DNA from 3 places in the Clostridium sp. JNZ X4-2 genome. Region 1 is predicted to be linked to each of the others. Evidence: riboswitches for the same ligand, from Rfam matches in the RefSeq annotation. Region 1 holds a riboswitch; each other region holds the start of a gene.
The links. Region 1 has a riboswitch for thiamine pyrophosphate ahead of ACYUJ6_RS04985 (TatD family hydrolase). Riboswitches for the same ligand answer to the same signal wherever they lie in the genome.
Positions count from the first base shown of each region.

Region 2: linked by a shared signal. The riboswitch ahead of thiC (phosphomethylpyrimidine synthase ThiC) and the one ahead of ACYUJ6_RS04985 (TatD family hydrolase) in region 1 are both predicted to bind thiamine pyrophosphate.
Region 3: linked by a shared signal. The riboswitch ahead of ACYUJ6_RS17065 (thiamine-binding protein) and the one ahead of ACYUJ6_RS04985 (TatD family hydrolase) in region 1 are both predicted to bind thiamine pyrophosphate.

Region 1 covers NZ_CM142685.1:1,051,254-1,062,064, reverse strand. Annotated here, with positions in the region: gene ACYUJ6_RS05030 (hypothetical protein) at 1-137, opposite strand, end outside; gene ACYUJ6_RS05025 (hypothetical protein) at 156-401, opposite strand; gene ACYUJ6_RS05020 (hypothetical protein) at 496-1,350, opposite strand; gene ACYUJ6_RS05015 (hypothetical protein) at 1,660-1,893, shown strand; gene ACYUJ6_RS05010 (hypothetical protein) at 2,143-2,352, opposite strand; gene ACYUJ6_RS05005 (serine hydrolase) at 2,499-4,286, shown strand; gene ACYUJ6_RS05000 (ABC transporter ATP-binding protein) at 4,365-5,114, opposite strand; gene ACYUJ6_RS04995 (ABC transporter substrate-binding protein) at 5,083-6,087, opposite strand; gene ACYUJ6_RS04990 (ABC transporter permease) at 6,099-6,920, opposite strand; gene ACYUJ6_RS04985 (TatD family hydrolase) at 6,868-7,602, opposite strand; TPP riboswitch at 7,669-7,770, opposite strand; gene ACYUJ6_RS04980 (LTA synthase family protein) at 7,847-9,697, opposite strand; gene ACYUJ6_RS04975 (RDD family protein) at 9,881-10,462, shown strand; gene rlmD (23S rRNA (uracil(1939)-C(5))-methyltransferase RlmD) at 10,466-10,811, shown strand, end outside.
Region 2 covers NZ_CM142685.1:1,587,637-1,598,447, reverse strand. Annotated here, with positions in the region: partial or broken gene ACYUJ6_RS07750 (IS1182 family transposase) at 1-342, opposite strand, end outside; partial or broken gene ACYUJ6_RS07745 (PhzF family phenazine biosynthesis protein) at 323-529, opposite strand; partial or broken gene ACYUJ6_RS07740 (aspartate 1-decarboxylase) at 541-714, opposite strand; gene panC (pantoate--beta-alanine ligase) at 716-1,570, opposite strand; gene ACYUJ6_RS07730 (VOC family protein) at 2,262-2,627, opposite strand; gene ACYUJ6_RS07725 (HAD family hydrolase) at 2,725-3,516, opposite strand; gene ACYUJ6_RS07720 (amidohydrolase) at 3,956-5,599, opposite strand; gene ACYUJ6_RS07715 (sodium:solute symporter family protein) at 5,616-7,091, opposite strand; gene panB (3-methyl-2-oxobutanoate hydroxymethyltransferase) at 7,157-7,978, opposite strand; TPP riboswitch at 8,619-8,718, shown strand; TPP riboswitch at 8,770-8,879, shown strand; gene thiC (phosphomethylpyrimidine synthase ThiC) at 8,959-10,272, shown strand; gene ACYUJ6_RS07700 (thiamine phosphate synthase) at 10,331-10,744, shown strand.
Region 3 covers NZ_CM142685.1:3,525,459-3,536,269, reverse strand. Annotated here, with positions in the region: gene ACYUJ6_RS17080 (MGMT family protein) at 1-269, opposite strand, end outside; gene msrA (peptide-methionine (S)-S-oxide reductase MsrA) at 490-972, shown strand; gene thiW (energy coupling factor transporter S component ThiW) at 1,044-1,547, opposite strand; gene ACYUJ6_RS17065 (thiamine-binding protein) at 1,553-1,861, opposite strand; TPP riboswitch at 2,054-2,153, opposite strand; gene ACYUJ6_RS17060 (glycerophosphodiester phosphodiesterase) at 2,353-3,057, shown strand; gene ACYUJ6_RS17055 (IclR family transcriptional regulator) at 3,321-4,088, shown strand; gene ACYUJ6_RS17050 (dihydrodipicolinate synthase family protein) at 4,183-5,070, shown strand; gene ilvD (dihydroxy-acid dehydratase) at 5,086-6,810, shown strand; gene ACYUJ6_RS17040 (2-hydroxyacid dehydrogenase) at 6,858-7,838, shown strand; gene ACYUJ6_RS17035 (hypothetical protein) at 7,999-8,304, opposite strand; gene ACYUJ6_RS17030 (NAD(P)/FAD-dependent oxidoreductase) at 8,519-9,922, shown strand; gene ACYUJ6_RS17025 (adenylosuccinate synthase) at 9,998-10,811, shown strand, end outside.

The DNA.
Region 1 (10,811 bases):
AACTCATTTTTTACTTTTGAATTTTCTTCTATAAAGATAATCAGCTGTTTTAGAAAATATACAACTTTTGTATTACTATTTAATATATTATCCGATTTAGCTATATGAAACCCGTACTGAAACATTCTTATGGCCATTGAAGTATCATTTTTGGTCTAAAATTCAATGTGGTATATTGTCTTTTTCTTCTTACGTGAAAAATTTAAAATCAAATCGGCTTTGATAAAATCATAATCAAAATCTTCCAGTGGAAATTTTGTTTTACCCGGGATGATAATTACATCATTATCATCATAATTCACATCAAACATCTTGTTTGTAAACTTTATGAGCACTTGATGCGATGTTGAAAACAGCGCCTTTAAAATTCCATCCAATTTAACTTCTTGATTTTTACTCATGTTCACTTCACCTGCTTTTATTATAACAAATTTAAAAATAATTTAGAACACAGTTTCATTGAAATCTCAGGTATTAATTAAACTTTCATTTTTCCTAATAGACATTGAATAGGCGTTCAAATGTTTCTATTAAAGCCACCATTTCAATAGCGCTCATAATTTGAATTGCCATTAATGTTCCAAAAATTTCCGGATCTTCCTTCCTCTCTATAAGATAACTTGCCCACATCACAACAGCAAACACAATTCCTAAAGTTAAAATAGAAAGTCCATCATTATGAAAAGAAAACCAAAGTCCTGATTTTAATCCTTCCTTTATGTATAATAGTATATTTGCAGGATAGAAAACTACACTGGCTATTATCAGGAGTTTAAATTTTAAATAGGGAGCTAGTGCAGCCAACAATATGACGGCTCCTATTAATCCTATAAACAGCATAATCTCTTTATATGGAAATTTAATTCTTATTCCTTTTGATGATGCATTGTTTTTTAACATCTCAACATAAATGGCTCGTGTAGTATTGGGCAAATACCCTATCTTATATCTTTTCCCCACTTCAACATCTGAAGCAAAAAAGAAAATCAGCTGTTTATTTTCTATATAAACATATCTATGATAGTCTTTTCTCACATCTCTTATTCTACTTACATTACCGGTAATATAACAAAGATCTCCTTTTATCAATTTAGGAGTGTCCAAAAAATATGGTTCTAAACCTGCTATGGTAATTCCCATTACTATTGTAACCCAAATGGTTTTGCCCAAAATTTTTAAAATCTTTTTCTTACTTTTTTTATTGTTTTTGGGTTCATAGAATTCATATTTAGGGGGTCTATAATTTTTATTTACATTAAATATGATATTAGGGAAAAATGCTATAATACCTCCAACCAGTAATCCAAAAGCTATTTCAATTACAAAAGATATAACCTGAAAAGTATACATCCTTTAGCCACCTTGTTTTTACTATTACATCTGCATTTTACTGAAATTATAAAAAGAAGTTTGTCCCACTTTAAATTATTTCCCTTATGTTGATCAATACAGCTTGTGATTATAGTATATCCTGCCGGCACTGCTGTTTTCAAAGACTAATTTATTCCAATTCACTTAGTTCCTCCTTTTATGTTTTCATCATTTATATTGTATGATATACTCTAAAATGTAATAAGAAAATTGTATAAGCACCTCTTCTTTATTTGTGGATGGATTATGGTTAATAATGTCTGCGTATGAAGAAGAGGTGATACGTTTATGTCAGAAGGATCCTTAATTTTATTCTTCAGTCTATTTTCAATCACTGCTATTTGTATAGTGGCGTTGTCTGATAAAAAGTCAGATATTAAAGTCGAAAATAAAATAACTTTGAAACCTGATGAAATATCATCCGATATCAAGGTAAACATAAATAATTCTAAAAAAATAATAGATAGCCCTTTTCCCAAACTATCTATTATTAAAACTTATACAATTTATCAAGCAGACTAAATTCATAATCCACCTTCTTATTACTGATATTATATCATAGAATTTAAAAATTATACAGACAAAGGTTGTTATTAGTATTTTTATACTAATAATTTTTCTATACCACTCATGTAGATGCTGAATTATTTCCATGGGGCATTTGTCCCATGCAGTTTTATTTTCATACTACTCATATAGATACTGAATCTTTAATTTTATTCAATTGCCTTTTAAAGGCATAAACCTAATAATCTGCATTAAGCCAGCTGACTAACTGAAATAATGCACCGGCTCATTGTAAACAGCTGCTTCGAAGGTCAGATCATCCTTCAAAAAATGTTTTACGTTTTTCTCTCTTTTATCCGTAATTTCTTTTAATATTCTGCTCTTCGGTTTTTCTGCTGAACTTGTTTCCGGCATGACAGCCGTTTCCAATCCAATTTGCCTGCTTACTTTTCTTGCCTTCTGCTGCTTTTTCACAAGATCACTTCCTATTTTATTTTTAAGTCCTACCTTATGATATGATTTAACTTTCAGCACTTATTATAAAAAATTCACTGAATTTAGTAATTTCTCATATTTTATGATATGATTGTATTATCTTACTATAAAAGGAGATGGTGTAAATGTTCAAAAAAGTATTTTCCTCAATGCTGATATCCATTTTTCTCATATGCTCAACTACATCTGTAGCAAATGCCGAAGTTGTTACTTCAGCTTCACCTGATACAGTCCAATTCACAGTGAGTATGGACGGAAGCAATATTCCTTCAAAATATGTACAACCTTACCAAGACTCAAATTCAGTAGTTATGGTTTCTCTGAATGTGTTGTCTTTAAAATTAAATGCCAGCCTGGAGGTAAAGGGTGACAGCGCTCTGTTAACTGCTCCTGATTATACTGTAAAGCTTGAAAGCAACAATAAAAGGATATCTGTAAATAACAAAAATATTAACTTATCCACAGCTCCTGTAATTAAAAATAATTATGTTTTTGTACCCCTTGAATTTTTTAGTCAGGTGTTTGACAGAACCATAAACTGGGACAGCAGCACAAAGACAATCAAAATATCCACTCCTTTAAAAAATGCATTGAATCAAGGAGGATATTCCTATACTTCACAAAAATTAGATACCTATTTGAGTGCACTTCAAAGTACGGATAATTTTCATGGAAGCGTACTCGTAGCTCAAAATGGAAAAGTAATCCTGGACAAAGGTTATGGTAAATCGGATTTTGAGCAAAACATTCAAAATACACCGGACACCACATTTCCAATAGGTTCCATGACCAAACAGTTCACAGCCATGGCCATAATGCAGCTGGTAGAAAAGGGATTGATAAATGTAAAGGATCCTGTCTCCAAATATATACCGGATTTCCCAAATGGAAATACAATAACAATAGAAAATCTTCTCACCCACAGTTCCGGGATTGTAAACTGCACCAATCTCCCTGAATTCTGGAGCATGAGTCAGGATTCTTTAAAAGACATAAACAAGGTAATAGATCTATTTAAAAATAAGCCCCTGGAATTTACACCGGGAACCAATTTCAGCTACAGCAATTCGGGGTATATTTTACTTGGATATATAGTTGCAAAGACAAGTGGAATGAGTTATGAAGATTACCTTGAAAAAAACATTTTCCAGCCCCTGGATATGAAAAACACAGGGTTAGGTTACAAGAACACTGGAAAAATGTATTCCTCCACAGGTTACAGCGGTTATCTGGATGTTTATCCCGTAAGTGATGAAGCGACATTGAATGGCTCCTACGGTGCAGGCTGCCTGTATTCCAGTACGGAAGACCTTTATAAATGGGACAGGGCTCTTTATACGGAAAAGCTAGTGAAAAAATCTACACTAGACAATATGTTTTCAAATCATATAGCCATGGCACCCTCCGGCCCCTACTATGGTTACGGCTGGATGCTGACAAGTGGAAAATACGGAAAGGAAATATACCACGGTGGAAATACAATTGGATTTACAAGCAATATAGCCAGGTATCCGGACAAGGATCTTACTATAATTATTCTCAGCAATGTAGGCTACTACAATATAAATTCCTTAAACGATACTCTGGCAGATATAGCCCTTGGCGGAAGCTATGAACTTCCAAAGGCAAAGAAAGTAGTTAACGTGGACAGCAAAACCCTGGATAAATATGTGGGCAATTACAAGCTTCAGGGAAATCTTGGGGATGTTTCCATAACCACTGATGGAAAAGCCCTCTATTTTGAACAGAACAGCAGCGGCGAAAAATATCAATTGTTTCCTCAGTCACAAAATGAATTTTTTCTCAGGGTAACAGATGCCCGGATTAAATTCACTGCAGATAACAAAAATGAAGTTACGGGCTTTCAATTATATCAGCTGGGGCTTGAAATCCCAGGAAACAGGACAAACTAGGGTCAGTCCCTGTGGTAAAAAATGTAAGGGGGTCAGACCCTCTGACAATATTTGTCAGAGGGTCTGACCCCAACTTGTTTAAAGCAATTTCAAAATATCCTCTTTCATCTTCAAAAGATTCTGTGAAAACAGTCTGTTTTCTCTGTCGTCTCTGTTAAAATCCACTGTTATCTCTTTTTTCACCCTTCCCGGTTTTGAAGAAAGCACATATATTCTGTCTGAAAGCACAATGGCCTCCTCAATGTCATGAGTTACAAATAGTATGCTCCTGCCAAGCTTTTCCCTCATGCTTAAAATCCATTTCTGCATCTTTCCTCTGGTTATGGAATCAAGGGCGCCAAAGGGCTCATCTAAAAGCATCACTTCCCTGGAAGATAGAAAAGTTCTCAGAAAACTTGCCCTCTGCCTCATTCCACCTGAAAGTTCATAGGGATATTTATTTTCATATCCCCCCAGCCCAAATATGTCAATATATTTTGTTGCATTTTTTCTGGATTGTTTCTTATCCCTTCCCTTTATGTCAAGGGGCAGCACCACATTTGAAAGCACAGTCTTCCAGGGCAGAAGTAAATCCTTCTGCTGCATGTATCCTATATCATCCTTTACAAAAACTCTGCCTGAGTCTTCATGTATAAATCCCGTTATTATGTTGAAAAGTGTACTTTTCCCGCAGCCGCTGGGTCCGAGGATGGAGACAAATTCTCCTTTTTCAAGATACAGGGATATATCCTGAAGTATTGTTTTGTCTTCAAAGTTCTTGCACACATTTTCAAGTTCAATCATTACTTCATCACCGTTATTTTGGCAGGAATTCGTTTGTGAATGCATCACTCGTATTTAACTCCTTTTTTATAAGACCCTTGTCCTTTAAAAATTTAGCATAACGCTGCCATACTTCGGATTTCATAACTCCCCATCTAGGTGCATCCGCCACATACTGCTTAGACATATATTTTTGGCTTTGCACAGCAAGATTTTTGTCTATCTCAGGTGCATATTTCAAAAGTATATCTGCACTTTCCTCAGGGTGCTTTATAGAGTATTCATATCCTTTTGCAGTAGCTGCCAGGAATTTTCTTACCTTTTCCGGATTTTTACTTATAATCTTGTCACTGCTTATAAGAATAGGTGTATAGTAGTCAAGAGCCGGATCGAGATTTTTGACAGGTATGTAATCAAGCTGTTCTCCCTTTAATTTAGCCTGTATACCCGTCCACCCTTCAAATATCCATGCAAAATCTATATTCTTTTTTGTAGCTGCAAAGAAATCGTCATTTCCAATATTCACTATCTTAACTTTACTGAAATCTCCCCCGTCTTTCTCCATGACAGCTTTAAGCACTGCTTCCTCTGAAGGTGAACCCCATCCTCCATATACTTTTCCTTCAAAATCCTTGGGAGTCTTTATGTTCTTGCTTTTAGGTGCAGCAAAACCGGAAGTATTGTGCTGCATTATCGTGGCAATGGCCTTTACAGGAAGAGGATTGTCACTTGTAAGTGCATAGGTGACGTCCTCCTGATAACTAACCCCGAAATCACCTTTCCCAGCTGCTATGAGATTTGTGACGCTTCCCTCGGAAGGCTGAACTATTTTGACATCCAGTCCTTCATCCTTATAATATCCTTTATTCAAGGCCACATACAGTCCAGTATGATTTGTATTGGGAGTCCAGTCCAATATTACAGTTGTCTTGTCCAAGGAATTTGATGTTTCCTTTTTATCATTTGATCCACATCCTGACAATGTAAGTACGCTTGTAAATACAGCCAGTATCAAAAATATAAATCTGCTTTTTTTCATGTTTATCCCCCTTATTTCCAATGTATTATTTTTTTGCCTATAAAGTCTATCATATAGATTATTGCAATACTCACTATAACAATAACCAGAATTGAAGCAAATACCTTGTCCAACTGATAAGCATTTTTTGCCCTCACCATGTATACGCCTATTCCACTGTCTCCCCCCAGCCATTCGCCTATAATTGCAGCCATTATCATGTAAGTTGCAGCAATCTTCAAACCTGAAAAAAAGTTCACCAGAGCATAGGGAAGTTTTAGATGGTAAAATATCTGCAATTTTGATGCCTTCATATTATGGAACAAATTTATGTAGTCTGTGTCTATTTTTTCAAGACCATCTACAAGACTTACAACAATGGGAAAAAAGCATACGGTTATTACAACTATTATCTTGGGAAGTGCTCCAAATCCGAACCATATTATAAAAAGCGGCGCTATGGCTATAGTGGGAACTGTCTGGGATATTAATAAAATAGGATAAAGTGATTTTTTGACCACATGAAAACTGTCCATTATTATAGCCAGCACAAAAGAAAATACTATGGATATGAAAAATCCTATAAAGGATTCATAAAGGGTGGTTTCCGTATTTTCCATTATATTTTTAAAGTCCGAAACAAGGGTTTTTATAATATCCCATGGAGAAGGAAGAATATAGGGCTGTATATACTGAAAACCCACTACTATCTGCCATAAAATCACAACTGCTGCTATGGTAACTACCGGATATATCTTGTCTTGAATATTTTCTGATTTTTTCATTCCAAACACCTTAAATTCATAATTTAAATCTGCTAAAATTGCTGGATATTTCGTCTTTAACCTCTTCATATTGAATACCTTTTATACTGGAGATCTTTTTAACAATATTTTCAACTTCACAGGGGTATCCATACTTCTTATTCACCCATTCAAGAGAAGTGGGGCCGTCTGTCTCGGTCAATATTCTATCCATTGGAAGCATCTTCACTATTTCATCTGTAAGTCTGGAATATCCTATATCAACACTTATGGTAAAATAACAGCCCAATTTCAAAAGTTCTTTAAGAGTATCCACATTCCCGCTGTACCAGTGAATTATAGGTGTCCTCAATTTATAACTTCTTATATATTCCAGTATTTTTTCTTCCGCTCCCTTAGTGTGAATATTTACTATCTTGTCATAGCGCTTTGCTCTGTCCAGAAAGTATTCAAATACCCTGTCCATTTTTGGATATTTTTCACTTTCCAAAACCCAATAATAATCAAGCCCTATCTCCCCTACAGCCCTGCACTCCCTGACATAGTCGTCAAAGCTATCCAGGTCACTGCAATTTTTATGTGCTTCCCAGGGATGTATTCCAAAACAGGGTACTATATTTTCATTTTCTGCGCTTATCTTTTTTGTAAAAATATAGCTTTCCAGATTCATAGAACATCCCAAAGTCTTGATATCATTTTTTTTTATGATGTGAAGTGCTTTTTTTAAGTTCTTGCCATAAAAATCCATATGATTGTGTGCATCAACAAACATTTAAATTATCTCCCTATAAAACTTTGACAAAAAACAAAAGCACTATTTATAAATAGTGCTTCAGGATACGAATGTAAAGCGGTTCCCTACGTCGGCGTTACCCGAATCAGGTTCAAAGGGTTAAAGTTTTCACTTTTCTCAGCCGTCCCGGCACCCCTGACACTAAAGACAATATTAAATTTATTACAATATTATAGTACCACTTATTTATAAAAATGTAAACATTTTATATGATTTTCACAATTTATCTATTTAATTTGTCAATTGCATTGTGTTTAAGTATATAGTCCGAATACCCCAGCTGATTCAAAACATTCTCCTCATCTTTTTTAAGGCTGCTGTTTTCAGATACTCTTTTTCCAGTCTTTACATTGTAGTACACATCATCCTGGGAGGAATAATAATAATTTCTATCTATAAAAGAACCATTCCTAAATATGACCCTCTGACTGTTAGGGTTGAAAAGATCTTTCCCAAACATATCTTTTCCAGGAAGATCAAATAAATTACATACTGTAGGGTATATGTCCATTTCACCTCCATAGGTATCATTTACACCCTTTACCGATTCATCGGGGAAATGTATGAGAAGAGGCACCTTCTGAAGTTTTTCCCAGTCCACATCAGAAGTGGAACTCATATTTAAAAATTTGAACAGCTGCTGCTCTTTGTCCTTGGGTATTGCATAATGGTCTCCATAAAGCATTACAACTGAATTTTTCAGTGTTCCCTCTTCATCCAATGCATCTAAAAACATTCCCAGCTGCTCATCTGTATAATGTATGGCCTGCAGATAATTCCCCATAAGGCTTCCTTTTAAATTTCCCACATCAAAACTGCCATACTTATCCACGGCATCATAGGGAAAATGACTTGTTAATGTTATTAAGAAAGCATAATAAGGTGATTTCATATTATGTAATTTCACAAGTGACTGTATCAAAAAAGATCTGTCACTGAGTCCAAGGCCTATGGACTCATCTTCTTTATAACTTTTTTCACCGTAAAAATTATCAAAACCAAATTTTTTATACATTATATCCCTGTTCCAGAAGTTTTCTCTGAAACCGTGAAGTGCTGCCGTACTGTAACCGTTATTTTTAAAATTTTGGGGCATTGCACTGAATTTGTTTCCAGAATAGAGAAAATAAGCTGCCCCTGCGGGAGCCGGATATAATGAATTATTGGTCATGAACTCTGCATCGGAAGTGCCTCCTGCAGCTACCTGATAATAAAAATTGTCAAAATACTCGGACCTTTTTACCCATCTGTTTAAATTTGGAGTTATTTCATTTCCATTAATAGAGGCATTTATTGCAAATTCCTGAAGAGCCTCCACCTGTATCATTATCAAATTTTTTCCCTTTGCAGATCCCTTTAAGCTTTTATTATCCGATTTGTTTTTATCCATAAAATCATCTATGGTATCAACTTTTTCTTTAGAAATAGGTGCCAGTTTAGTTATATTGGCAGAAATTGAATTGTAAATATCAAGACAGTGGTAATTTAAAATACCCAATTTTCTGGTTATGTACACCTTATTGTACATTGTACTCAAAAGCCGGGGCTGTTCCCTGGACAGATTATAAAAGCTTTTAAAATCCGTCAATACTCCCAGAAAAATAAGTACTACAAGTGCTGGTATCCTGTAGCTTATGGAAATATCAGCTTTCCTGCTTCTAACGTATTTATTTATAAAGGGCACTATAAATATAACATCAAAAAAGTACAGAAAATCTTTAAAATTCATCAAATCTGCCACACTGGATTTTACTGCACCCAGTTGAAATCCGCTTATAAGTACAGGCAAGGATATAATATCCTTAAAATATCTGAAATAAATCAAGTCGCTTACTATAAAGAAACTGATTATGATGTTCAATATATAGAGAATTCTTGAACGTGCTTTTGTTTTAAAAACAAAGGATATGGAAACAATAATAATTACCGAGGCAATAGTTGGAATGAAAAGTGATTCGGTTTTTATATATCCTGTTTCCAAATGCCTGCCGTATACTAATATTTTAAAAGTTACACATATTACAAAAAAGATTCCATCTAAAAAGTTCAGCAAAAATAAGTTTATCCTATTCATATTAAATATCCTCGATTATGCGAATTAATATAACACTAAAATTATAAAACTAATCCGCAAAATTGTAAAACAATATGTGAACAATAATGAAAGATTTTTTTATACCTATTTACATAAATGCCATAGTGTAGCATAATATATTTGTTATGGAAAGGTTAAAAAGAACAAGGAGGTATGTGTTTAATGGACGAAAAAGATGAAAATAAAAATGAGCTCTCAGTAGACGAAGAAGCAAAAAAGCAGTTTCTAAAAGAACTTAAAAATAAAAATATGGAAGAAAAGAAAAATTTAGAGGAAATTAAAAGGAAAGAAAAACAGGAAAAGGAAGAACAGCTTAAAAAGGCGGAAGAGCAGGAGAAACCAGAGGAGTCCGGTGAGGGAAAAGAAGAAGAACACCTTGAAAATACTAAAATTGACAATATCAAAGAGGAAAGCAATAAAAATGATGTGGTGGATAAAAAAAGCTCTGATGAAAAAACCTCTGATAATAATTCTGATTCTAAAAAGAAAAACAGTTTGGTACCTGGCAGTTTAAAATCTTCTATTATAGACACAGCTGTCACAGCCGCAATTTCATTAGCATGTCTATATTTATTTGATCTTATTTTGAGATTACTGTTTGGATGCTATATAGCAGATATGAAAGGCATGTTCATAATAGTATTTTTAATAGTATTGATCTTATATCCTGTTATAATGAAAAGCTGCAAGCTGAGAAAAACATTAGGTGAAAAATTTTCTGGGACATCAAAAGGAGAAGATTAAAAATTGAAAAAGGGAAATGAGTATGAATTTTACATAAAAAAGCTGCAGTTTCCAGCTACGGGTATAGCAGAAGAGGATGGAATGAAGGTAATGATAAAAAATGCTGTTCCCGGTCAAAAAATAAAAGCACAGATCATAAAAAAAAGAAATAAACATGCAGAAGCCCGAATGCTAGAAATAATTGAAAATGTAAGTTATGCAATAAATCCTGCTTGTCCCCATTTTAATCTCTGCGGTGGATGTAATTTTCAATTTATACCTTATAATATACAAGTTGAACTAAAAAAGCAGCAGGTTCTGGATTTGTTTAAAGAATCCTCTCTTGAAAGTTTTGAATTTATGGGTATAG
Region 2 (10,811 bases), 540 kb from region 1:
ATACTTGTTGGCACATGCTTCTATCTTTGTACCGTCAATAAATATAGTGTCTCCTGATATTTCTCCAATTTCATAAAGAAAATTTGTCATTTCTGCCATAGTTGTTTCTGCGCATTGAGCAAGGTGAAGACTGCGAAACCTTGCAAAGGTAGAATGATCTGGTGCTGGTGAGCCTTCTAAAAGATACATGAAGTTCACATCTCGTCTGCAGGATAACTCCATTGCTCTTGATGAGTAATTGTGATTCATGTAAGAGTAAAGTACAATCTTCAGCATCTGACGTGGTGTTGCCTGATTCTCCCTTAAACGGGAGTAAGTCGAATACAAACTTGTTAGGTGTAAAAAATTCAACTTTAAAATCAGCATTATTGGACTTCTTTACAAATGCAGTTTCTGAAAAACCAACCTTTTTTGCAATCCGCTGCATATGTTCCGGCAGCAGAGAATCTGCATTTAAAACAACTCCCGCAGGATTACCACCTGCATTTGTTTTTGCAAACGCATTCAGTGTATAAACTTTTATTTTCATTTATTTTCTTCCTTTATTTTAGCTCCTTGATTAGAACAGTTCTGTACAATTTGAACTTTCTCATTTTCCAAAATATTAGCTGCCTGCATTAAAGATTTATCTATAGTTATACTTCCCACATAATTTAACTCAGCTTGTGTTACTACTGCTCTGTGAATCTTACTTTTTAACATGTTTAATATCATTTTATTTTTCTCCCGTTCTAAATGTAAAATTATCTATCAACCTGGTTTTTCCTATGAATACTGCTATAGCTATCAATAAAGATTTATTTGCTTTTTTAACCGGTCTCAATGATTCACTATCTGCAATTTCAATATAATCTACCCTGGCTAAAGGCTGCTTGTTTATTTCCTGCTCAATTACACGTTTAACCAACAATGCATCTTTTTCACCATCTTCCAATAGTTTTTTGGCTTTTTTCAGACTTTTATTCAACACTAAGGCCGCCTGTCTTTCTTTCTTTGAAAGATAAGTGTTTCTTGAACTTTTTGCCAACCCATCCTCTTCTCTTATTATTGGACAGCCTACAACCTGGACATCAAAATTTAAGTCCCTTACCATTCTCTCAACTACAGCTAGCTGCTGGGCGTCTTTTTCTCCGAAGTAAGCTCTGTCTGGTATTACTATATTAAATAATTTGGAAACTACAGTACACACTCCTCTGAAATGTCCTGGGCGCTTAGCTCCACATAATCCTTCCGTTAACCCCTCTACTTCTACATTGGTAGATCTATCTCCAAAATACATCTCTGAGGGCTCAGGATTAAATATCATGCTTGCTCCTGAACTTTCACAGAGTTTTTTGTCATGTTCTATATCCCTTGGATAAGTTTTAAAATCCTCGTTAGGTCCAAATTGTATAGGATTGACAAAAACACTGACTATCACTCTATCATTTTCTCTCATGGCTGTGTCTATGAGACTTTTATGTCCTTCATGAAGGCATCCCATTGTAGGAACAAGCCCTATAGATAATCCTTCTTTCTTCCATTCTCTGACTTGTTGTCTGACTTCTTTTATTGTTTTTACTGTTTTCATTATTTTCCTCCAAAAAGCATAATTTTAATATAACTTCACTTATTTAAAGAAGCTTTCAATAAAAAATACGTATTATTTAATTTTTCAAATTTTTTATAGGTGAAATATTTATTAGAAAATTAGAATATGGAATGAATTGATATCTGAAAACACCAAAATTGTTTATATTTAGAAAAGATTTTTGAAGATAAAAGCTATTGACGTGACATATAACCTTATCTTTCGAATTAAATCTTTGTATATTCTGCCAAATACTTGAGATTATGTCATCAAGAATTTTAATAAATGTTGTATCACTATTTTTTAATATTAGTCCCTCTAATTTCACATTAGTATCTTCAGCTTCTAATGCATACTTGTAGTTTCTGCTATCATAGCCTTTAATACTCACGCTGCTTGGGACAAAATATTCACTTAAAAAAAGCCTGATTTTTCTACTCCAATAAATCTATTATCAACCAATCACTCCTTTCTTCCTGTAAATTTAAGAAGTGATACAAAACTCCTAAGTTTAATTCAAAACCAGGGAGACCTTTATTGACTGTCTTATTCAAATGATATAAGCAGATATATGTATATAAATAATATTGGTACAGCTTTTAATAAATACCGCCCACTTTTACATTTTATTACATGATTAGCCTTCGGTCAACATATGTTTTCTCTTGAACTTAATTTTTTATGAGATAAATCATCTGTTTTCAACAATCTGGATCTCCACCCCGTTTGGATCATCTATAAAAAAGAATTTAATTCCCGGCGATGGTGAAATAGGCCCTCTCTTGATAGCAATACCTTTACTTTTCATGTATTTCACAGCTTCATCCAGTGACTTCACTTCAAATCCAATAGAAATTCCCCTGCTTTGAATTTGAGAATTACTATCTTTACTGCATATCAATTCAATTTTAGGCGTATCCTTTTCTCCAAGCATAGCAATATCTACCCCTGGATGTGGACTAAACTTGCTAAAAATTTTAATTCCCAGCAGTTCATTATAAAATTTTAAAGATTCCTGCATATTTTTCACATTTAATGTTATCCAGCAAAAGTTCATATTATCACTCCTTTAATATCTATGCACGCTTAGACATAGGTTTAATTTCCCAGGATATAAGACATCTTCAGCTTTTTCCAGTAAATATATTTTTAACTCATATAATTCCATAGTGCTCCAATGCATACTTTATCCCTTCGTCTTCTATATCTTTTGTAACAAATGACACCTGATCAAACAGAGCAGGTGTGCCGTTTCCCATGGCAATACTATTAGGGACATACTGAAGCATCGGCAGATCATTGGTGCTGTCACCGATAGCATAGCAGTTTTGCAGAGGTATATCAAAATACTGACGGAGAAATTCAATGGCTGTTGCTTTAGAATAACCTTTCGGTACAATTTCCCCCAGGTTATTTCCCCTGTGGATGTAATCAAATTCTCTGGTTATATAAGAGTAAAAAGCATTATAATCACTGTCTTCATTTATCCATACTACAAATTTATCAAATTCCAATTCCGGATCATCCCAGGTTCTTGAAACATCAACTCCCTGTGAAATAAAAAGTTCTTTAAATTCAGCCAGTTTGCCAGTAGAAGCTCTATTTGTTTCAAAGAAAAAGGAATTCAGGCCTTCAAGAAGTGCATCTATCTTACATTCACGAAGTTTTTGTACAATTTCAACACAAGTTTCATGGGGTATTGATTTATAAAAAAGAGGTTTGTCCTCATAATTTATATAAGTTCCGCAGCCGCAAATATAACCATTAAATCCAATATTTCGTATTTCACTGCCCACATTAAAAAATGTTCTGCCGGTGTTTATAAAAGTGAGGCAGCCATTTTCACGGGCCTTTTTAATTGCATCTATAGTACTCTTAGTGCACTGATGGGTTCTTTCATCAATTATAGTTCCGTCAATATCAAAAAATATCATCTTTTTATTCATATTAATTGCTCCAATCTACCCATACATACTTTTTTCAACCACAAAATAATTATATCATCTTTTATATTATATCCAATGTCCTGTATCTTGTCTATTTTTCACTGCTTATCGGCAAGAGATATATGTAATCATTTTTTCTATGTCTTTTATCCTTTTTTCTGTCTGTTCCTGCAGGAAATCAACATAGTAATTCTGCCACTGCCTTTCCATATCTCCCTTGCAGTTCATCAACAGAACTAAATTTTATTTTTATGATATGATTAATTTTTGCATTTGTAGTTATTATCACATATATTATTCAGACAATATATATTAATCAAATTGACCTGCTTTTGAACAAATTTGACATAATTAAAAAGACAGGAAATTCACTATTACTCATAGGAGCCTTTCCTGCCTAAAATTTTATATTCCCTTCAGCTTGACAGCTGTTTCAGTATTAACTTCTGACATACTCAATCTTGCCGTCAATCATGGTCATATCAACATCCAGGTTGTAAATATCCATTGGATCAATGGATAGGATGTCCCTAGATAAAATAATCATATCTGCTAATTTACCTACTTCAATGCTGCCCTTAATTTTCTCCTCGAAAGAAGCATAAGCTGCATTATAAGTAGAGCATCTGATGGCCTCCAGAACGCTGACGGCCTGTGTTTTGTCACACTGAATATTTTTATTTCTGTCATAACGGTTTACCGCACCGTCAATTGCCTTCAGTCCATAAGGACCTGAAGGTGCATCACTGTGTAAAGAGCACATAACCCCCGCATCCAGCATACTCCTAAGAGCTCCGAAATATTTCATTCTTTTTTTTCCATAGAATTTTTCATAATTTGCACCAAATGCTGCCACTAACCCGGCATTTACACTGGGACAAATGTTCATTTTTGCCATACGATCAATCAAATCTTGATCAGTTAATGTGCAGTGTTCTATTCTATGCCTTAAGTCAGGGCGTGGATTAGTTTCAAATGCTTTTTCATACCCTTCCACCATAAATTCTACGGCCATATCTCCGATGGCATGAGCAGAAGCTTGACATTCGGCATTATTTATTTTTTTGATATACTCTGCAACTTCTTCTCTCTCCCAGCCTCTTTCACCTTTTAATTCAGGATCATGGCTGTATGGTTCTCTGGTAGCACATGACGGTGCTCCGCTGCCTCCGTCAATCATGAATTTGCAGGTACCGATTTTAAAATGTTCATCTCCTAAACCTGACATAAGCCCCAGATCCATCCAGTGTGCATTTTGCTCAAGAGAATAGGGTTTTCCGAAAATACTGTGAAGCATCATGTATGAACGTACTCTAAAGATTTTATCTCGGCAGAGCTTCTGCATGGTGTGATAAGATGAGGGTCCGCATTCCCCGCAATCATGAATTGAAGTGATACCGGCTTCCAAAAGCTGCTGGTGGGAAATCATTGCTGCCCTGATTTGCGCTTCTTCAGTATAATCTACTTGACCCCACAGCCAAAAATGTGTATGTCCACGAACCAGCCCGGTTAATTTTCCATCTGCAACTTCTACTTCACCATCAGGATACTTTTTTGCATCATCCGGTTTGTATACGTTTAGATAAGCCAATGCCTTACTATTATACATGCAAATATGTCCGCCCACATGCATGCAGTGAAGAGGGTTGTCCGGAGCCGCTGAATCCAATTCCTCTAAAGACGGAGGACGCTTCTCTTCCAAAAGCAGCGGTTCATATCCCATCATAGATATCCACTGTCCCGGCTTTTTCAGTTTCACAGCCTGACGAATTATATCCAGTATTTCTGAAACTGATCTGCAATTACGAGTATCGATCATTGCCGCATCTGTTTTTGCTTCCAGCAAACCATTAAGGATAGGATGGTAATGAGAATCAATAATTCCAGGCATCAAGGTACGGCCCTTCAGATCTATGACCTTTGTGCCCTGGTCTATTATTTTCTCCAATCCCTCATCAGTTCCTGCATAAACTATCTTATTACCTTTCACTGCCACAGCCTCAACCATTTCATCTCTTTCATTAACTGTAATTACCTTTCCGTTTTTGAAAGCGTAGTCAGCATAGGAATAATCAAATTTCATTTAGATCCCTCCAATTTTAATTTGCTTTAGTAATTTCTATGTTGTCCAGTTCTATCTGTTTTTTGCCCTTTTTAAATGCTTTAGACGGAAATACATACATCATGATGACCATTATTACCAGTGAAAGAATGATCCCTGTTGTCTGTGCATTCAATATTTTGAACAATTTAAATTTAGGGAATATATACGTGATTATAAGTGTAAGGGCAACACCTGATACCGCCGATACCGAAGCCGTAGCTGCGGTTGGCCTTGTTGAAAAAATACCGAAAAGCAATGGTGCCGTCAGTGACACCGACATCAATGTATAAAATATTGTAAGTGCCGTTATTATATTAGGAAGAAATAGTGCAAGTATTACTCCGATAACTCCACCTGCAAATGTAACGCATCTGCTCATCTTAAGTACTCCTTCATCCGACAGATCTGGATTTACGAAAGTCTTATAGATATCATTTGTAAATGAGCCGTTGAGCATATAAAGTACTGTATCTGCAGTACTGATTTCTGCAGCAAATACTGCTGCAAGAGCTATAGCTGATATTCCTGTAGGCAGCAGTTTCATCATAGCAGTAGGCAATGCTGAGTCCTGTGAAGCCAGATGGGGAAACATTGCAAATGAACACATACCGATTATTGCCGGTATGAATGCGAATAAAAACTGTACTATTGCATTGTACATCGTCCCTTTTCTTATAGTTGATTTGTCTTTTGCACCATAAACTATGCCTATCAAACCCGGAGATACAAAGAACGATGGTGTCAGCATGAAGAAGTATCCTATTATCACTGTTGCCCCTAATCCGAAGAAACTGAAATATTTTGTGGTACTGGCCGCATTATTTAAATTGGCTGCAACCAAAGTCTGAAGTCCGCCAAGGCCCCCCACATGAGACAACGCAAAAGGCACAGCAATGATAAATCCGGATAATACTACTACTAATTTCAACACTCCAACGTAAGCTGAAGATACAAGCCCTCCAAATGCAAAGTATACGGTTACAACTATGGCTCCTACGATAATTCCGGTTGTTTTAGGAATGCCGACGGTTACATTTAATATCCACGAAACGCCCATTAATTGTGCCGCAAACAAAGCCAGAGTGCCTACAAACATCATAGTAGAAAATACGCCTTTGAAATACTTTGAATATCTTTTATCCAGGAAGTCACCGCAAGTCATTAAATTATATTTGGTGGACAGCTCCCAGATCTTAGGTCCTACAAAATAAGCCAGAACCACACTGCCAATGGCAGAAGTTATCATCCACCATACAGCAGAAATACCTGATGTATAAGCAAGGCCGGTGATACCAACTGTAGAACCGGCACCAATATTCCCTCCGATAAGCGTTGCAAACAGCAACCCGGGACCAAGCTTTCTTCCGGCTACCATAAAATCGCTTCCACCCTTAACCTTTTTGGAAGCAACGTAACTTATTAAAATAAGCGCTGCAATATACAATATGATGGCTAAAATATAAATATTCATTAACTAATTTCCTCCTTTCAATTCATAATCCAGAATAAATATGAATTGAATATTAGTTTTTAGATCTAATAGCCTTCTACCTTGGCATTAAAGCTGTATTCAGGTGAAGGAAAAGTTCCGTCCAGGGTTTCCTTATGAAACTGATTCAAGCCCTCTACCATACTCTTCCTGATATGCGCAAATTGTTTAACGAATTTTGGTTTAAAATCTCCATACATCCCCAAAAGATCCTGGGTAACCAGCACCTGGCAGTCAACGTAAGGGCCAGCCCCTATTCCAAGTACTGGAACTTTTATTGATTCACTTAAAACTTTTGTAACACAACTTGGAACACATTCAACCACCATAGAAAATGCACCGGCTTTTTCTATTACCTTTGCATCTTCAATCAGCTGTACGGCACTCTCAGGAGTTCCTCCCTGAACCCTGAAACCACCAAGCTGACTGGAAGTCTGGGGAGTCAGACCTATATGCCCCATAACAGGTATTCCCGCTTTTACAATAGCTTCAATTTTATCCGCCATTTCCACTCCGCCTTCAAGCTTTACACAGTCACAGCCTGTTTCTTTCATAAGCCTGTTTGCACTCATAATAGCCTGTTCACAGCTTACATTATATGATCCAAAAGGCATGTCACCTACAACAAAAGTATTCGGGGCACCTTTTACAACTGGTTTTATATGATGAACCATATCATCCATTGTAACACCTGTAGTTTCCGAATAACCAAGCATAACCATACCAAGAGAATCCCCTACAAGAATAACTTCGGACTCGCTATCGTTTACAATAGATGCTGTAGTGTAATCATATGCCGTGACATAAGTAAACTTTTTTCCCTCATCCTTATACTTTTGAAAATCCAATACAGTCATTTTCTTTTTCATTTTTTATCTCTCCTCATCTTATAATAATTTAGGCCTGTCCTCATAATATAAATAAATTTACCGACAATAATTTAATTATATATGAGAGATATCCTAGTTCCACATTATAGAACTAGATTCTATTTTATCTTATATTAATATATTCTATAAAGAACTCATTATTCCTTCTTGAAAAATAAAAATTTTTTAAATATTTCAATACTTTCTTTTAAAAATATTCATATAACTGCCACCAAAATTCTAGAAATGGCGGCATGGGACTCTTATGGACTTGATAAATCTCTATATAGCCCATTTAATACTGCAATTGCTGCATCATTTAACTGCATAAAGGCTTTATAAAAAGAGGTTAAAACTCTTGATAAAGCAATTGAAAAAGCAGTCAAAAAAATATGCAAAAAATACACTGTAACAAAATTACTTGGAATTGAGATGAAGGATTCAGGATGAAGAATTTGAAGCTCAGGCAAGTATCTTTTCTCACTCTTCTGCTTCAAAAAAAGTTCATATAGAGGATTTGACCTCCTTGTGTTCAAAGTCAGCTGATGAATTGATTAAAAAGTGCAAAACAAGTAAAACACTTTTTGAAAGCATTTACATATATATGAATAAGTGTTATTATATATATAAAAGTAAATAGTATTGTTTGTGGGGGGACCGATTTGGTTGAGAAGGTAAAACCTGACCCTTTGAACTTGACGTAGTTAACACTACCGTAGGGAAGCAAATCATTTAAAGTATGTATTCAAGGAGTGTTTTCATAAACACTCTTTTTTATTTAAAAAATAAATATAATGTTACAGGGGAGCCCATGTCAATGGGCTGAGAGTAAGATAATATCTTTTACCCATATAACCTGATTTGGATAATGCCAACGTAGGGAAATTTTGCGCTATATTAAAAACATCTATAGTTTTTACTCTGCGGGAAGCATTTTGCTTCCCGTTTTTTAATATAAAAATCAAAAGGAGAGCGATAAAATGAATTATTCAACCCAGATGGATGCCGCCAGGAAAGAAATAGTCACGGAGGAGATGCGGACAGTAGCCAAAAAAGAAAATATGGACATAAAAGATCTGATGCATCTTGTATCCAAAGGCAAAACTGTCATTCCCGCCAATAAAAATCATAAAAAGTTAAGTGCAGAGGGGGTGGGAAAAGGACTGAAGACAAAGGTAAATGTCAACCTGGGCATTTCAGAGGACTGCTGCAATGTTACCCTGGAGCTTGACAAGGTAAAAAAAGCAATAGACATGAAAGCCGAAGCCATTATGGATCTCAGCTGCTTTGGAAAAACCCAGGAATTTAGAAACAAGTTAATAGCTATGTCCCCTGTCATGATAGGTACCGTTCCAATGTACGATGCAGTTGGTTTTTATGATAAGGAATTAAAAGATATAACTGCTGAAGAACTCCTTGGAGTTATAGAAACCCACGCTAAGGACGGAGTTGACTTTATGACCATCCATGCCGGTATAAACATGGAAACCGCACAGATATTCAAGAGAAATCCAAGGCTTATGAATTTTGTCTCAAGAGGAGGCAGTCTGCTGTATGCCTGGATGAATCTGAACAACAGGGAAAATCCCTTCTATGAATATTTTGATAAAATTCTTGACATATGCGAAAAATATGACGTAACCATAAGCCTGGGAGATGCATGCAGACCCGGATGTATAGATGATTCTACGGATCCAAGTCAGATAAAAGAACTTATGACCCTGGGGGAACTGGCAAAAAGAGCCTGGAAAAGAAATGTACAGGTTATGATAGAGGGCCCCGGTCATATGGCACTTAATGAAATAGAAACCAACATGAAGCTTGAAAAAAAATTGTGCCATGATGCTCCTTTTTATGTACTGGGTCCCATAGTAACAGATGTGGCACCTGGATATGACCATATAACAAGTGCCATAGGCGGCGCCATTGCAGCAACTTATGGAGCGAATTTTCTCTGCTATGTAACTCCTGCTGAACACCTCAGGCTTCCTGACCTGCAGGACATGAAAGATGGAATTATAGCTGCCAAAATAGCTGCCCATGCTGCAGATATTGCAAAAGGAATAAAAAATACAAGAGATTGGGATAACAAAATGGCTGAAGCTAGAAGAGAGCTTGACTGGGAAAAGATGTTTCACATAGCAATAGACCCTGAAAAAGCCAGAAAATACAGGGAAAGCTCAATGCCTGAAGATAAAAAGACATGTACCATGTGTGGGAAGATGTGCGCCGTAAGAAACATGAACAAGGTCATAGAGGGCAAAAATATAAACATTTTGAGGGATGAAGACTAAAATATCAATTTAAATTACTTTTAAAAGGAGGTGTAAAAATGACTTTTTATGATGTAGTATAATAAACGGCAGTATGGAAACTGCTTTAAAGGTAAATTCGGGAAGATTTCACACAAGTTATACGGATTATATGAAAGGATATCTCAATTTCAATGGCATTTTGGGAGTGTCTGTTCACAGTACTTTAGAAGCGATAAATGCAGAAAAAAAAGGGGCAGATTATCTTCTGGCAGGACATGTTTTCAAAACGGATTGTAAAAAAGGCTTAAAACCCAGAGGAATTTCATTTTTAAAAGATGTACTGAGTAATGTTTCAATACCTGTTATAGCCATCGGCGGCATAAATGAAGGCAATATAGACAAACTACTCAGTACTGACGTCTGTGGTGCTGCAGTAATGTCTCCTGTAATGTGCTCGGATGATCCATATCTTACAACACAGAATTTGAAAAAGCACATGGAATGGATATAATGGAAACAGCTTGGCGTATTGAACTGATAAGCTGTTTCTATATACAATACTGTTTATACATTATATT
Region 3 (10,811 bases), 1.1 Mb from region 1:
CTTTTAAAGATAATTCCCTCCGAATCCAAAAGGCATCTCTGTACATCGGAACTTCCAAACACATAATCCGGTGACAGTTTGCCGGATTTGTTCACAACCCTGTGACAGGGAAGGTGGAGGTTTTTAGGAGCCTTTGTCATGGCCCATCCAACTATTCTGGCACTTCTGGGCTCTCCCAGCATCAAGGCTATCTGACCGTAAGTGGTAACTTTACCTTGTGGTATTTTGGAAACTACAGCGTAAACCCTGGAAAAAAAATTTTTTGACAAATCAAATCACCTTTCAGTATTTATAATTTTTATATATAACGTTTATATTGTTTAAAAAAACAAAGAGTATAAAATGGATTATATCATATGAATTATGTACAAGGCAATTTTAGGTTGGAGTGTATATATCAATGATGCAAGAAATATTATGAATAAAATTGGAGAAATTAAGAATAATACAGAAGTAATCATATGATCAATTACAAAGGGGATATGACTTATGAAAAATATTGTATTTGCAGGAGGATGTTTCTGGGGAGTTCAGGCATATTTTGATGGTAAAAAAGGAATCCTGAATACAAAAGTGGGCTATGCCAACGGAAGGGGAGAAAGCCCCACCTATGAGGAAGTATGCAGTGGAATCATGGGATTTGCGGAAGCCTGTTTCTTAGAATATGATCCTGAAATTGTGGGACTTGAAGAATTGCTTGAAATGTATTGGAAGATAGTAGATCCTACTCTTGTGGATAGGCAGGGAAATGACAGGGGAAATCAATACAGGAGCGGAATCTATTATATAGATGACAATGATGTGAATATTATAGAGAAATCCACACAAAGTCAGCAGAAAAATTACAAGGAAAAAATTGTGACAGAAATTCTTCCTCTTAAAAATTTTTATGATGCTGAAGAATATCATCAGAAGTATCTTGAAAAAAATCCAGGCGGTTACTGCCATATATCAAAAGAGCTGATGAAATAAAATAGTTGCACATCCATAAAACTAGCTGAATTTAAGCTAGTTTTATGGACGTCCATACTAAAAAAGCTTGTTTAGTTATTTACAAGAGACTTTAAATATACAAGCACTTTTGATTTATCGAGTGCCTTTAGAAGTATATACCCAAGAGTTGCTCCCATTAGGGATGCTGGAATGAAAAAAGGTATATAAGTGAAAATTGAAGTTTTTGGAAGCCCGTAAAATGCTCTCATAAATGGATATGAAATAATTGCACTTAAGATTCCCGTTCCAATTACTTCTCCTACTACTGCCCAGATGAATTTATGAAACTTTTTATACAGCAGTCCTGAAAGAAATGCCCCTACTACAGCTCCTATCACCGCCAAAATTGTACTTCCGTTCAATATCATTCTCATAAGACCTGTCATAAGGGCACAGTTGAATCCCCACAGGGGCCCCAGAAAAACTGCACCTATGACATTCGCAAAGTGTTGAAATGGAGCCATTCTTGGAAAGGATACAAAGGTGCTGAGTACGTAGGATATACTTGCCAGCAGGGCTGTAAAAACTTCCTTTTTGATAATGGATTTTTTCATTTTCTTTACCTGCCTCCATTCATTTCAGGGTGATGCTTTTTGGTTTTTTTCTCAATACTCCAGACACCTTCTGGGTTGTAGCTTATTTTAACATAGGACATTACACTTGGTGCTCCCTGTTCTATACAGATGATCTGGCACTTTTTTACTATATCCATAAGCTGGTCATAATCCCCTTCAATTGTGGTTTCAAAAGGGCCCACAAATATGTTCAACCCTGTACTCCTGATATAGTCAATAACTTTGTCCACAATAGGGATCAGATCTTTATCCTCCACTTTTGGCAGTACCTGAATTGCTACACTTGCATTCATTTTATCAATCCTCCTAGATATTATTTATAAATAAAAAAAGCATGAAAAGTAAATACGCCCGCGGTGGTGTACCCCTTTTCATGCTTTTTAAATTTGCATAAAAGTTATGTATTGCTATTTATTTTGTTTATTAATAACAGTATAAAAAAGCTGTTTCAATCGTATAGATTTAAAACAGCTTGATTTCAATATCAGAATGATGTTTTGACTTCCTACGACAGTATTAACTGACAGGTTCTAAGGGTCAGGCTTTTAATCCTTCTCAACTATATTAGTCCCCCTGTAACTTTTATTAAATTTTACTTTAGTATACTACTAATTTGCTGTGAAGGCAATACTTGTAAGAATATTTAAGATAGTAAATTTTTATCTAGTTCTTTAAATGTTATGTGAAAAAATGGATATTCAGTGGACAGCATAAATTCGACTATATAAAAATATAATCAGTATAATAAGAAATAATATATAAGAATAAAGAGGCGATTAGAAGTATGATTAAAACTTTGAATATTGCGCACAGGGGTTTTAGTGGATTGTATCCTGAGAATACAATGCTGTCTTTTAAAAAGGCAGCAGAGGCAGGTGCAGATGGAATAGAAACGGATCTGCATGTAACAAAAGACGGTATTATAGTTATATGTCATGATGAAACTATAGACAGAACTACAGATGGAAGTGGGTTTATAAAGAACTATACTTATGAAGAAATAAGGAAATTTAGCGCCGGAGAAGGAGAAAAGATTCCCAGTTTGGATGAATTGTTAAGTTATGTGAAGGATAGGGATCTGTTTTTAAATCTTGAACTTAAAAATGATATTATTTACTATGACAACTTGGAAAAAAATACTATAGATAAAATATATGAATATGGATTAAAAGAAAATATTATAATATCTTCTTTCAACCATCAGTCTATGCAGAAAGTTAAACATTATGACAGCAGCATAAAAACAGGACTATTATATGGATCAGCTATTTATAAACCGGAAGAATATGCGAAAAAAATGGGAGCTGATGCACTTCATCCACTTTTTTCATTGGTTATGGATGCAAAAATAGTTCAGAATATCAAAAAAAGCGGTATACTCATAAACACTTATACGGTGAATAGAAGAAATGATATGAAAAAGCTTATAGATTTAGGAGTAGATGGTATCATAACAAATTACCCCAATATACTTAAAAAGTTTATTTAAGGAATGGTATTAATAGAAAGGGAGCATGGTAAAGTGGCAAACTTATCATTAAGACATATATGTAAAATATATTCAGGTAATGTTGAGGCCATTAAGGATTTCAATCTGGAAATGAAAGATAAGAAATTTATAGTATAAATTTAATATGAGCAGCTTCAATTTCCATCATAATTAAAATATCATTGACAAGGAAAGAAAAGATTCATATAATGTATTTAACATATGAAATAGCATTTCATATATAAAATGATGAGGTGAATTGTTTGAATAAGGCAATTTTGAGAGGATTGGATATTTTAAAATTTATCGGGGAAAGTGAAGAGCCTGTTACCATAGCTGAATTAAGCAGGTGTCTGGAGATACCTAAAACCAGCGTATTTAATATTGTAAATGCATTGGTTGAAAAGGATTTTCTTTCAATAGAAGATAAAAAATTAAAAAGTTATGAATTGGGAATTGGGGCATTTAAACTTGGAAGTTTATATTTAAATAAAACTGAGTTGGTTAACATTGCAGATCCTATTTTGAAATGGGTGGCTGATAATGTTTTGGAAACTGTATTTTTAGCCATAGTAAATAATAATGAGCTCGTATATATAGACAAGAAGGAGTCAAAAAAGGCCTTGAGAACAACTGCCAATTTGGGATCAATAATGCCCCTTTATTCCACAGGATTGGGCAAAGCTGTTCTGGCAACCTATAGTGAAACAGAGATGAATGAATATTTATCCAGCATTAAATTGCTGCCAAGGACAAAGAACACACTGATAAATCCAGAGGATTTATTAAGGGATTTGGAAGCAACAAGACGAAGAGGGTATTCTATATCTGATGAAGAGAATGAAGATGGTATATTTTGTATAGGGGTTCCAGTATATGATAATACAGGAAAGGCCATAGCTGCAGTATCCATATCAAATTTAAAAATAAAGAAAAATAATGAGAGCACGGAAAAACATAGGAAATTTGCAATAAAGGCAGCCCTGAAAATTTCCAAGAAACTTGGCTATACAAAAGAAACATTGTTTTAAAACTTTTAGTTGACTTAATTTTAAGTCAGCTAAAAATATAATCTACATATAAAACGTTATTCCAAATAAGGAATAGACTAAGGAGGAAATTGTGATGTTCAAAGGAATTTATACACCAATGCTCACTATTTTTAATGATGAAGGAGGTATTGATAAAGAAGCTACTAGTGCTTTAATTGAAAAACTAATTTCTGACGGTGTTGATGGTATTGTGGCATTGGGAAGTACGGGAGAATTTTTTAGCTTATCTCTTGCTGAGAAAAAAGAATATGTAAAGTTTGTAGGTGAAGTTATTTCAGGAAGGATTAAATTCTTAATTGGTACAGGCTCTAACAATATAGAGGAGGTCATAGAACTAAATCACTTTGCTGAGGAGATAAATGCAGATGCTGTTTTAGTTGTAACTCCATACTATTTTAGCTTAAATGAACAACATCTCTATGAATATTATTCAATTATAGCCAGGAATACAAAACTACCTATAATTTTATACAATTTTCCAGATAGAACCGGCACTAATTTATCAGCGGATTTTATATACAGACTGGTTGCCGATTTTAAAAATATTGTTGGTGTAAAGGATACCGTGGATTCTATAAGCAATGTGAGGAAGTTCAGTGAAAAAATCAGAAAGATTCGCAGTGATTTCTCTATATTTTCAGGATTTGAAGAATACCTGATACCTAATCTTCTATCACAAGGTGCTGGAATTATAGGCGGTTTAACAAATGTGAATGCAAAGGTATTTATAAATACTTATAAGGCTTTTCTGGATAAGGATGTTGATAAATTATTGACCTGTCAAAATAAAATAAATAGACTAATGGAAATGTATAGTCTGATGGATCCTTTCATAATAACACTGAAAGAAGCAGTTAGCATACGTTTGAATATGAATATAAATACATCCTTAAAAAATTATAGTATTAAGGCAGATGAAGATATCAGAAATAAAATAAAGGTTCTGATAAATATAGAATAAAGAGGATGATTGTATATGGTTTATACTCAGAAATGTAAGCATGCAAGACAAATTTGGTCACAACACGATGCATTACAGCTAGGAATGGATTGGGATGAGGAAGACTTAGAAAAGCCTCAAGTACTTATAGATGATGTGTTTGGGGAAAGTCATCCGGGAAGTTTTCATCTATCAAAACTGGCCAAGGAAACCAGCATAGGAGTATATGAAAAAGGTGGTCGTCCGGCAAATTTTCATGTAACAGATATTTGTGATGGATGGGCTCAGGGACATGATGGTATGAATTATATTCTGGCTTCAAGGGAAATTATAGCAGATATGGTGGAACTTCATGCTTCATGCTCGCCATGGGACGGGCTAATTCTTATTTCTTCTTGTGATAAAGCAGTGCCGGCACACTTGAAGGCAGCAGCAAGATTAAATTTACCCACAATTTTTATTCCAGGGGGAAGCATGAGACCCGGGCCTGATATGTCCACATCTGTAAAAGGCGGAGAAGTTTCATTAAGAGAAGAGGAAAATGATATCTCGGAACAGGAGATTATGAATTATAAATTAACAGGATGCCCTTCATGCGGATCCTGTCAGTTCATGGGAACTGCAAGTACTATGCAGTGCATGGCTGAAGCATTGGGTCTGGCTTTGCCTGCTACAGCATTATCACCTGCAACTATGAGGGATATTATAGCAATGTCTAAAGTGGCAGGCCGTCAAATTATGAATCTAATTGAAAAAGATATTACAGCCAGAGATATATTGACACCGGAAGCTTTTAAAAATGCTATTATTGTACATGCTGCTATTGGTGGTTCTACTAATGCATTGATTCACCTTCCGGCAATTGCATATGAAATGGGCTATAAGTTAAATCCTGCAATTTTTGATGAAACAAATCATAAGATTCCCCATATCTGCAATATAGCGCCCAGTGGAAAATATCCTACTGAAACATTATGGTTTGCAGGAGGGATTCCAATGGTTCAATGGGTGCTTAGAGATTATCTGGATTTAAATGTTATGACAGTTACGGGAAAAACACTGGGGAATAATCTGGAAAAGTTACATAGGGAAGGTTTTTTTGATAGAATATATGGATACCTGCGTAACTATGGGCTTAAAAGAGAAGATATTATAAAACCTGTAAATGAAACAAAAACCTATGGATCTGTAGCTGTACTTAAAGGAAATTTGGCACCAGAAGGAGCAGTAATTAAATATTCCGCAGTATCTAAAGATATGATGCATCATATAGGTCCGGCAAAAGTATTTGATTCAGAGGAAGATTGCCATGAGGCAATTGTAAAGGGAAAAATAGAACCGGGAATGGTATTGTTTATTAGATATGAAGGACCACGTGGTTCAGGTATGCCTGAAATGCTTATGACTACAGAGGCTATGATGTGTGATCCTAAAATAAGCGGTTCCACCGTATTGATCACAGATGGGCGTTATTCTGGTGCTACAAGGGGGCCTTGTGTGGGGCATGTATCTCCTGAAGCTGAGGTTGGAGGTCCCATTGCATTGGTGCAGGATAATGATTTAATTGAACTGGACATAGATAGCAGAAAATTAAGCATAATAGGAATAAGGGGAAAAGAGTGTTCAGCAGGAGAGATTGATGAAATATTGGTGAAACGTAAAGCTAGCTGGCAGCCGCCTAAGCATCATGAACGTTATGGAGTTTTTAAACGATATACTGAACATGCTGCATCAGCAATGAGCGGGGCATATATGGAATAAAAAATGTTATAAAATCCTAATTAAATAATATTGTCAGGAGGAGGATAATGGATAAACCTAAAGTATTTATAGCGAAACCTATTCCAGAAAAGGTAGAAGATCTTATTTCAAAATACTGTGAATATAAAAAATGGGATTCTGATGAAAGAATACCTAAGGATAAACTTATTGAAAATTTAGCTGATGTGAAAGGTCTCTTAACTTCAGGTACGAAAATTGATGAAGAAATATTGTTTCATTCACCTGAGCTTAAGGTTGTCAGTGATATTTCTGTTGGTTATGATAATTTTGACATAGAGGCCATGAAGAAAAAAGGTGTCATTGGAACTAATACTCCTTTTGTATTGAATGAAACGGTGTCGGATTTGATTCTTGCACTGATGATTTCATCCGCCAGAAGAATTACAGAGTTGGATCAATATGTAAAACAGGGAAGATGGAAAAAAGAAATTCAAAGTGATAATTTTGGAGTTGATATGAATCATGCCACTTTAGGGATTATTGGTATGGGAAGAATAGGTGAATATGTTGCCAGAAAGGCAAGACTTGGATTTAATATGGATGTTCTGTATTACAATAAAAATAGAAGAGTAAATATTGAAAAAGAGCTGGGAGTAAAGTATGAAAATTTTGATGATTTGCTGAAAAAATCAGATTTTATTTCAATTATGGTTCCTTATAATAAGCATACCTGGCATATGATTGATTACAGGGAATTTGACATGATGAAAAAATCAGCAATTTTTATAAATACTTCTCGAGGACAAGTGGTTAATGAAAAGGCATTAATAGATGCCCTCAATAACAAAAAAATATTAGCTGCAGCATTGGATGTTTATGAAACAGAACCGATAAATCCTGACAACCCTCTTTTAAAAATGTCAAATGCTATAACTGTGCCACATATTGGTTCAGCTACAGCAAAAACTCGTTTTAATATGGCAATGCTTGCCGCAGAAAATCTAGTAAAAGCAGTGCGTGGTGAAGTCCCGCCAAATATAGTACCTGAATTAAAAGATATATTGTAGATTTATCATGTTATTGTTTAAGTATATTTAAAGCTTAAAACAAAAAATGCTTCAGGTTGTTTTGAAATTTCCATGATTATTAGGATTTTTCAACAATTTGAAGCATTTTTTATTTAAAAGGTATAGGATGATATTATAATGTAAATGGAAAAGGTTTTATTCAATAATCCCAATCATCAAAACCTCCAAATGGAAATACAATTGGGAAAATTATTGGGCCCACTCCAGGGAAAAACGAGTTTCTGCGTCTTCTCCTGCGTCTTCTTCTGCGCCTTCTGCGACCATGCTGTCTGTAGGCTGAATCAGGATCACCTGCTTCCTCTGCGCCTTCATCATCATATTGATCCATCATTGATGAGCTATAGGGGCAATTGTACAAAGGGCAATAGTAAGGTGGATAAGTATTCTTGGAATAATCATAATCTTCAATGAATTCTTCATTGATGTCTTTACTGTCGTTGTTCATTAGGTACCTCCATAAAATTTACTACAATATATATTATGAAAGTAAAATCAAAATGTTAATAAAATTGTATTATAATTTTACAGATTATAGTGAAAAGTACAATATATGTTTTGATGCAATTTACGAATTTTGACACGAAATTTATAAAAAATATTCGCATTTTTTATTGACTGAAACATTTAATTTTGATACCATATTGAAGGAGGGATGCTACTTGAAAGAGAAATATGATGTTATAATAGTTGGAGCTGGTCCTGCAGGAATATTTACTGCCTTAGAGCTTACAAAACTTAAAAAAAGAATGAATATATTAATAATTGATAAGGGCAGAAATATAGAAAGCAGGAAATGTCCTGCAAGAATAACTGGGAAATGTGTAAATTGCAATCCATGTGGTATTACTTCTGGCTGGTCTGGTGCAGGAGCCTTTTCTGATGGAAAACTTTCTTTAAGTCCGGAAGTGGGAGGAAGAATTCTAGAATATTTTTCAGAAGATGAATGTAAAAAGCTAATAAAATATTGTGACGATATATATTTGGATTTTGGAGCTAATAAAACCATATATGGGTTGAACAATGAGAAAATAGATAAAATAAAATATGAGGCAAGTAAATACAATATAAGGCTTATAGAATGTCCGGTTAGACATTTGGGAACAGAATTGGCCTATGAGATATTAAAAAAAATGTATTATCATCTTTTAAATAATACAAACATGGAATTTAGTGAACTCACAATAGTAAAGGATATATTGGTTGAGAATAATAAGGCTGTTGGAGTAACTGTCAAAAACAAGGATGGAGAGAGAAATATTCTGGCAGATTATGTAGTAGTTGCTCCAGGTAGAGCTGGTGCAGAATGGTTTACAGTTCAATCCAAGAAATTAAACCTAAAAACCACCAATAATGCTGTAGATATAGGCGTAAGAGTGGAAGTCCCAAATTCCATAATGGATAATTTAACCAGGGATCTATATGAGGCAAAACTTGTGTATTATTCAGATACATTTGATAATAAAGTTAGAACTTTTTGTATGAACCCGGGTGGAGTTGTATCGGAAGAACATTATGACGGTACAATAGCAGTGGTAAATGGTCATAGCTATGAGGAGAAAGAGCTCAGAACAGAGAATACAAATTTTGCCATGCTGGTTTCTACATCTTTTACCAAGCCCTTTAATCAGCCCATAACTTATGGCAAATATATTGCAAAGCTTGGTAATATGCTTACAGGAGGAGGCATAATGGTTCAGAGATTAGGGGATTTATTAAACGGAAGACGAACGGATTATTCCAGGCTTAAAAAATCAACTACCATACCCACTTTAAAATCTGCAGTACCTGGAGATTTAAGTTTTGTTTTGCCTCAAAGATATTTGACATCTATAGTGGAAGCATTAAAAGCTTTTAATAATGTTGCACCGGGGCTTTATAGCAAAAATACACTGCTCTATGGTGTAGAAGTGAAATTCTATTCCAGTAAATTTGAAACAAATGGGAAATTTGAAACATCTATAAAAAATTTATATGCAATGGGAGACGGTGCTGGAATCACAAGAGGTCTTATGCAAGCTTCAGTAACAGGGGTAGTAGTTGCCAGAGATATACTTGGATTATAATATAAATACCTATTGCTCTTGCAATTACAAATATTTATCAAATATTAACCTATATAAAAAGGGGAGGAAATTCTTATGTCAGCATTTATTGTTTTAGGAGCCCAGTGGGGCGACGAGGGAAAAGGCAAAATTACAGATTATCTTGCTAAAAGCGCAGATATGGTTGTTAGATTCCAAGGTGGTAGTAATGCAGGCCATACAGTTGAAGTGGAAGATAAACAGTATAAACTTCATCTTGTACCATCTGGGATACTTTATAGGGATAAAATTAATGTAATAGGAAATGGAGTAGTGCTTGATCCAAAGGCTCTATTTGAAGAAATAGATTATTTAAAAAAATTAGGTGTGCATATTTCACCTGAGAATTTGATAATTAGTGATAGGTCTCAGCTTATTATGCCCTATCATAAAGTGTTAGACGGTATTAAAGAGAGAGCAAGAGGTAAAAAGGACATAGGAACCACAGGAAAGGGAATTGGGCCTTGTTATACGGATAAGATGGAGAGAAGCGGTATAAGAGTATGTGATCTCATGCATCAGGATGTATTCCAGGAAAATTTAAGAGAAAATTTAAAAGTGAAAAATGATATAATAACAAAGGTTTATGGAGAAAAACCTTTAGACTTTGATTCAATATACAATGAATACATTAATTATGGAAAGGCATTAGCTCCTTATGTAAGAGATGTATCTGTAAAAGTTTATGAAAATATAAAAACCGGCAGAAAAGTGTTATTTGAAGGAGCGCAGGGAACCCTGCTGGATATAGATTATGGTACCTATCCTTATGTTACTTCTTCCAGTACCATTGCAGGAGGAGTTTGTATTGGCTCGGGAATAGGACCTACTATGATAACAGGTGCGGTAGGTGTGGCCAAAGCTTATACTA